DNA from 3 places in the Pseudomonas sp. 3MAES_34.3B genome. Region 2 is predicted to be linked to each of the others. Evidence: predicted binding sites of a transcription regulator. Region 2 holds the regulator's gene; each other region holds the start of a gene.
The links. Region 2 encodes sigma-54, which starts transcription at its own class of promoters, with help from an activator protein. Its sites were predicted from a motif close to ANTGGCATNNANNTTGCTNT; they were not measured.
Positions count from the first base shown of each region.

Region 1: a site for sigma-54 is predicted at 1,167-1,186, ahead of flgB (flagellar basal body rod protein FlgB). Genes of this name have one in related genera too.
Region 3: a site for sigma-54 is predicted at 1,415-1,434, ahead of AC3Z8Y_RS05115 (circularly permuted type 2 ATP-grasp protein). Genes of this name have one in related genera too.

Region 1 covers NZ_CM176960.1:3,776,730-3,778,995, forward strand. The annotation lists gene flgD (flagellar hook assembly protein FlgD) at 1-248, opposite strand, end outside; gene flgC (flagellar basal body rod protein FlgC) at 264-713, opposite strand; gene flgB (flagellar basal body rod protein FlgB) at 717-1,124, opposite strand; gene cheR (protein-glutamate O-methyltransferase CheR) at 1,522-2,266, opposite strand, start outside.
Region 2 covers NZ_CM176960.1:4,503,916-4,506,181, reverse strand. The annotation lists gene hpf (ribosome hibernation-promoting factor, HPF/YfiA family) at 1-201, opposite strand, end outside; gene AC3Z8Y_RS20100 (RNA polymerase factor sigma-54) at 331-1,839, opposite strand; gene lptB (LPS export ABC transporter ATP-binding protein) at 1,974-2,266, opposite strand, start outside.
Region 3 covers NZ_CM176960.1:1,137,654-1,139,919, reverse strand. The annotation lists gene AC3Z8Y_RS05115 (circularly permuted type 2 ATP-grasp protein) at 1-1,176, opposite strand, end outside; gene AC3Z8Y_RS05110 (ribonuclease E inhibitor RraB) at 1,510-1,851, opposite strand; gene AC3Z8Y_RS05105 (hypothetical protein) at 1,950-2,186, opposite strand.

The DNA of each region.
Region 1 (2,266 bases), 730 kb from region 2:
TTGTTGATGCCTTCAACGCTACTGAACTGTGCCAACTGCGCCACGAACTCAGAGTTGTCCTGAGGGTCGAGCGGGTTCTGGTTCTTCATCTGGGTCACGAGCAGTTGCAGGAACGTGTCCTTGCCCATGGTCTCGGTGCCCGTGGTGGAGCTGGACGACGAGGACGAAGTGGACGACGTGCCGGTGGTGCCCGAAACCGCGTATTGCGACAGGATCGAGGCGCTGGTGCTGTCAGTGGTGGTAGTCATGGTTTATCCCTTGGCTTACTGACCCAGCGTCAGTACTTTCTGCATCATGGTTTTAGCGGTGTTCATGATCTCGGCGTTGGTCTGGAAAGACCGGCTGGCGGAGATCATGTCTGCCATTTCTTCAACGACGTTCACGTTCGGGTAGTACACATACCCGTCCTTGTTCGCCGCTGGGTTGTTCGGTTCGTAGCGTGGTTCGAGGTTGCTCTGGTCTTCGACGATCCCGGACACCTGCACGCCCTGCCCTGCTTCGCCCTGGTCTTCGAACAGCGAACTGCTGCCGCTGGTGCCGCCGGCCTGCTCGGACATCACGGTGGCGAACACCGGGTGGCGAGCACGGTAGGTCTGGTCGACGCTGGACGACACGGTCTCGGCGTTGGCGATGTTGCTGGCCACGGTGTTGAGGCGAGTGGTCTGGGCGCTCATGCCGGTGCCGGCAATGTTGAATACGCTGGAAAGAGACATCGATTACTCTCCTTTGATGGCCGTGACCAGGCCTTTGAATTTGTTGTTCAGCAAGGTGAAGCTTGCCTGGAAGTCCACTGCGTTCTTGGCGTAGTTCGCGTTTTCGATCTGCGCGTCCACGGTGTTCTGATCCAGGGAAGGCTGGGTAGGTACGCGGTACTGCAAGGTACCGTCGTCGTTGCCCAGGCCCTCGGCATCGATGTGCATGCTGTTCGTACGCTCCAAGCCAAAGCTGCCGTTCTGGGTCTTGTCGGCTTGAGCCGCCAGAACCGAAGAGAAGTCCAGGTCGCGTGCCTTGTAGTTAGGCGTATCGGCGTTGGCCAGGTTGTTGGCCAATACCTCGGCGCGCTGGGCGCGGAAATTCAGCGCCTGCTCATGAATGCCGAGTGCCTTGTCGAAACTGATGCCCATGGTTGGTACCTCTGCGACGAAACTTTGTGTGCTGATCGAGATATAGCAACTGCTGTGCCAACTTTCTAACCCCTTGTTTTAGAAGGGTTACGCCGCCAAGGCTGAAATTTGTCGCCAGAAAAGCGGCAAGTTGTTTCCGGTGGCAAGCGGCAAAGCGGCAAGGTCGGCGTCAGAAAAGCTGCCGTTGAGGGGAGAGTTGCAAGAGGGGGACCAACAGGGGGCGACGGGGGAAGGCGATCAAAACATTCTTGTAGGAAGCGGGCGAAGCTCGCGAAAGGACCTGATTCGCGAGCTTCGCCGGATGGCCGGCCCTGTCGCTCCCTACAGGAACAGTTGCCCGACCGGATGCTGAGAAAGTAAAAACGCCGCCGGTGGAATTCCGGCGGCGCAGCGGCAATCAGATCGCCTGGTAAATGATGCCCGGGCTGCACTGGACCATCTTGTACTTGTCCGGCAACCCATTGAGGGCTTCGGATGCGCCAAGGAACAGGTACCCGCCTGGCTTCAGCGTGCCGTGGATGCGCGAGAGGATGTCCTTCTTTACCTCCGCCGAGAAATAGATCAGCACGTTGCGGCAGAACACCACGTCGAACTTGCCCAGCGACATGTAGCTTTCAAGCAGGTTGATCGGGCGGAAGTCGATGCGACTGCGGATCGGCGCCTTCACGGCCCAGCGGTTGCCGGGCTTTACATCGAAGTAGCGCTGCAGGCGTTCCGGGGACAAGCCGCGGCCGATGGCCAGGCTGTCGTATTCGCCGCTTTTGCAGTTGATGAGCATCGACGGCGACAAGTCCGTGGCGGTGATCTGCACCCCACCTTTGAGCTGACCGGGGTTGGCCTGGGTGAACTCCTCTACCGTCATGGACAGCGAATAGGGTTCCTGCCCCGACGAACAGGCCGCCGACCAGATGCGCAGGCGCTGGCCGGGGTTGGCCTTCACCAGCTCCGGGAGCACCTTGTTTTTCATGACCTCGAAGGGGTAGGTGTCGCGAAACCACAGGGTTTCGTTGGTGGTCATGGCATCCACTACCTGCTCACGCAGGCCGCCCCTGGGCTGGGTCTGGATGCGCTGCACCAGTTCACCCAGGCTTTTGATGCCTTGTTGCTCCATGAGCTTGTTGAGGCGGCTGGACACCAGGTAC
Region 2 (2,266 bases):
GTGTTCTGCCTGAGCTACCACGTCGCACTTGGGAACCCGGAGGGTCGCTTCGACCCGCTGTTTCTGTTTCTCCACTTCCATGATCACCTCTACGTTGGTGATCTTGTCGCAGTGCCGTTCGAGCTTGGCAAGTTTTTCGGTCATGTAGCTACGCATGGCTTCGGTCACATCCAGTTGATGCCCACTGATGTTGACTTGCATACCGCTTCTCCTTATTGCCAGTGCATAAAGAGGCAGGCGAAACCTGCCACTGAAACGCTGGTGGCATCCCGAGGTGCGGCGCTGGCTTACGTGCCTTGTGCCAGCGACTACGCGCGCTTCGGAACCAGGCTACATCAACCGCTTGCGTTCGCTGGACGGCGCAATCCCGAGGGATTCGCGGTACTTGGCGACAGTGCGGCGTGCTACCTGAATGCCCTGTGCCTCCAGTAAACCAGCGATCTTGCTGTCACTCAACGGCTTTTTCTGATTTTCCGCCGCCACCAGTTTCTTGATGATCGCCCGGATGGCTGTGGACGAGCATTCACCGCCTTCCGAGGTGCTGACGTGGCTGGAGAAAAAGTATTTCAGCTCGTATATCCCGCGGGGGGTGTGCATGTACTTCTGCGTCGTTACCCGGGAAATCGTCGATTCGTGCATGCCCACGGCTTCGGCAATGTCATGCAGTACCAGCGGTTTCATCGCCTCGTCGCCGTAATCGAGGAAGCCTCGCTGGTGCTCCACGATCTGGGTAGCCACCTTCATGAGGGTCTCGTTGCGGCTTTGCAGGCTTTTGATGAACCAGCGCGCTTCCTGCAGCTGATTGCGCATGAAGGTATTGTCCGCGCTGCTGTCCGCCCGGCGCACAAAGCCGGCGTATTGGGGGTTTACCCGCAACCGCGGCACAGACTCCTGGTTGAGTTCCACCAGCCAGCGGTCGCTGTCCTTGCGCACGATAACGTCCGGCACCACGTACTCGGGCTCGCTGGACTCGATCTGCGAACCGGGGCGTGGGTTCAGGCTCTGGATGAGCTCGATCACCTGCCGAAGCTCATCTTCCTTGAGCTTCATCTTGCGCATCAGTTGGCTGTAGTCACGGCTGCCGAGCAGCTCGATGTAATCGGTGACCAGCCGCTGGGCCTCGGCCAACCAAGGGGTTTTCGCAGGCAGTTGGCGCAGTTGCAAGGCCAGGCATTCGCCCAGGTTGCGCGCGGCGATCCCGGCAGGCTCGAACTGTTGGATGCGGTGAAGCACGGCTTCGACTTCATCGAGCTCGATGTCCAGTTCGGGGTCGAACGACGCACAGATTTCCTCGAGGGTCTCTTCGAGGTAGCCCTGGTTGTTGATGCAGTCGATCAGGGTGACCGCGATCAGCCGGTCATTGTCGGACATCGGCGCCAGGTTCAGTTGCCACAGCAAGTGGCTCTGCAGGCTTTCTCCAACGGACGTGCGAGTGGTGAAATCCCAGTCGTCGTCATCCCCGCTGGGCAGGCTGCTGGCGCTGGTCTGGTAGATGTCCTCCCAGGCCGTGTCCACGGGAAGCTCATCGGGAATCCGCTCGCTCCAGTCCGCCTCTTCGCCGCCCTCGGGCGCGCTGGAGGTCTCCTGGAAGCTGGTTTCCTGGAAAGGTGTTTCCTGGGGTTCGGCCGGCCCGGAGTGTTCGGCTTTGTCGGCCAGCGGGTCGGCGCTATCGAAGTCGTCGCCGTCTTCCTGGCGTTCGAGCATGGGGTTGGACTCGAGCGCCTCCTGAATCTCCTGCTGGAGGTCCAGGGTAGAAAGCTGGAGAAGGCGGATGGCCTGTTGCAACTGCGGTGTCATCGTCAGTTGCTGGCCCATTTTAAGGACAAGCGATGGTTTCATGGCGTGAGCTTGACACCCTGTTTGCCGGCGCTAGGCGCCATCCACAACGGGCGCTCCAACGGAGCGCCTGAACTTAAGCAAATTATATGCCCGAAACTGCCACGTTTGCCTAGGGGTCTTTACACTTGGAGCCCTTAAAGCCGGAACTCGTGCCCCAGGTACACTTCCTTCACCAGGTCATTGGCAAGGATAGTCGCCGAATCGCCCTCTGCAATCAATTGGCCATCGTTCACAATATAGGCGATTTCACAGATATCCAGGGTTTCGCGTACGTTGTGGTCGGTAATGAGCACGCCGATGCCCTTGGCCTTGAGGTGGTGGATGATCTGTTTGATATCGCCCACGGAGATCGGGTCCACGCCGGCAAAGGGTTCATCGAGCAGGATGAACTTGGGCGCGGTGGCCAGGGCGCGGGCGATTTCCACGC
Region 3 (2,266 bases), 2.1 Mb from region 2:
CTTGATGCGCGCGCGGAACGCTTCAATCTCGGCAGCGGTGGACGCCGGCCCCACCAGCATGCCGTAGCCCCCGGAGCCTTGGGTTTCCTTGACCACCAGTTCGGGCAGATGCGCCAGCACATGGGATAGCTCATCGGGCTTGCGGCACTGCCAGGTCGGCACATTCTTGAGAATCGGTTCTTCATCCAGATAAAACCGGATCATGTCCGTCACGAAGGGGTACACCGACTTGTCATCCGCTACGCCGGTGCCGATGGCATTGGCCAGCACCACGTTGCCGGAGCGATAGGCCACCAGCAGCCCGGGCACGCCCAGCATCGAGTCCGGGTTGAACGCGAGCGGGTCCAGAAACGCATCGTCCAGCCGGCGATAGATCACATCCACCTGCTGCGGGCCGTGGGTGGTGCGCATGTACACCTTTTCGTCGCGAACGAAGAGGTCTGCGCCCTCCACCAGTTCCACCCCCATTTCCCGCGCCAGAAACGCGTGTTCGAAGAAGGCACTGTTGAAGCGGCCCGGCGTGAGCACCACTACGCTGGGGTCGTCCAGGGGGCTGGAGCTTTTAAGCGTGTCCAGTAACAGGCTGGGGTAGTGGTCGACCGGTGCGATCCGCTGCGCCGCGAACAATTCCGGGAAAAGGCGCATCATCATCTTGCGGTCTTCGAGCATATAGCTCACGCCGCTGGGGGTACGCAGGTTGTCTTCCAGTACGTAATAGCTGCCGTCGCCATCGCGCACCAAATCCACACCTGAAATGTGCGAATACACGTCCCGGTGCAGATCCAGCCCTTGCATCGCCAGCTGATATTGCTCGTTGGCCAGTACCTGCTCCGCTGGTATCACGCCAGCCTTGATGATGCGCTGGTCGTGGTAAAGGTCAGCGAGGAACATGTTCAGCGCCTTCACGCGCTGGATGCAGCCGCGCTCCACCACTCGCCATTCACTGGCCGGAATGCTGCGCGGGATGATATCGAACGGGATCAGCCGCTCGGTGCCTTGTTCGTCACCATAGAGGGTAAACGTGATACCGGCACGGTGAAACAGCAGGTCGGCTTCACGGCGCCGTTGCGACAGGAGCTCTTCAGGGGTGCGGGCAAGCCATTGGGCAAAAGCCTGATAGTGCGGGCGAACATGGCCGTCCGCGTCGTACATCTCGTCATAAAAGGTGCGGCTCATGCCGTGCTCCTTGTCACCTGGACATACCTTTGTCGCAAGCCCCGTGCCAGCACTCTCAACCTCAAGCACCACGGTACCCGCTGCGGTTACCACTTACCGCAGGGGCAAGAACCGCACTAAAACCGTGCAAGCGCAAGCAGGGGAACAAAGGCCACGCCTCACAGGGACGCAATCCCCGTTAAAGGCTTATGGCTATGACCTATATAGTCGCGGTTGATTTCACACATCTGGCCCATCAAGAGCAAACTTGGCGCCTGTTCGTACCTGCCACCGACCCCCTTCACTTTCCCGTTCGGCCACCCTTGAGGTGGCCTTTTTTTTTGGGAAACAGATTTACACGCGATGCCCGGGCAACCTGTGTTTGACGCCCCAGCCTTCTATCTCGCCGCCAAGCGGCTCTACCACGCATCCGAAGTCGTGTTCGAACTCGCCGATTCCGAATCGAGTGGCATACATCAACTTTGACAATTCAAGGTGCCAGGCGCCATCCGGGCGCTCCATCACCTGGGCGTTGAGGGACTCGCCCCTGAACTGACCAGCGGCGGCGCGGGCGCCGTCTTCGTCAGGGAACACCGCATAAAATTCGATGGGATGGATGGCGGCGAAGTCAAAGCCACCTTCTTTCATTTTCCGGAGCAACACCGTACTGATGTCTTCCTGGTAAACAGTGCTCATGTCTCGTCCTCCTGAAAGCGATGGATAGACTTTCCGTGTTACCGGCCACGCCGGTCACTTGCATGAAGCGTTTGAAGGTAAAGGGAGGCGCTTGCGGCTCAGGCCTTTTCAGTGATGTCGGTGATTTTCACCCCATTCTGTTCTTCCAGCCATTTGACCGCGGGAGCCTCCACGCGGCCTTCGAAATCGTTGAGATCCGCCTTTGCGGTAACTGGGAACAGTTTTGTACGCACCGCCACAGCCGCTTCTTCAGCAGTAGGCTGGCTATCAGAAGCAAGCTCCAGGCGGTCGATGATGCCCTTGTGGTCTAGGAAGGTGATCTCCCACTTTCTCATTGGTATCTCCTTCGGGCCGTGATTGTAAGGATAAGAGGCCTCGTGCCTGCCCATAGTGGACCGGGCGGCTGGCAGGGTTG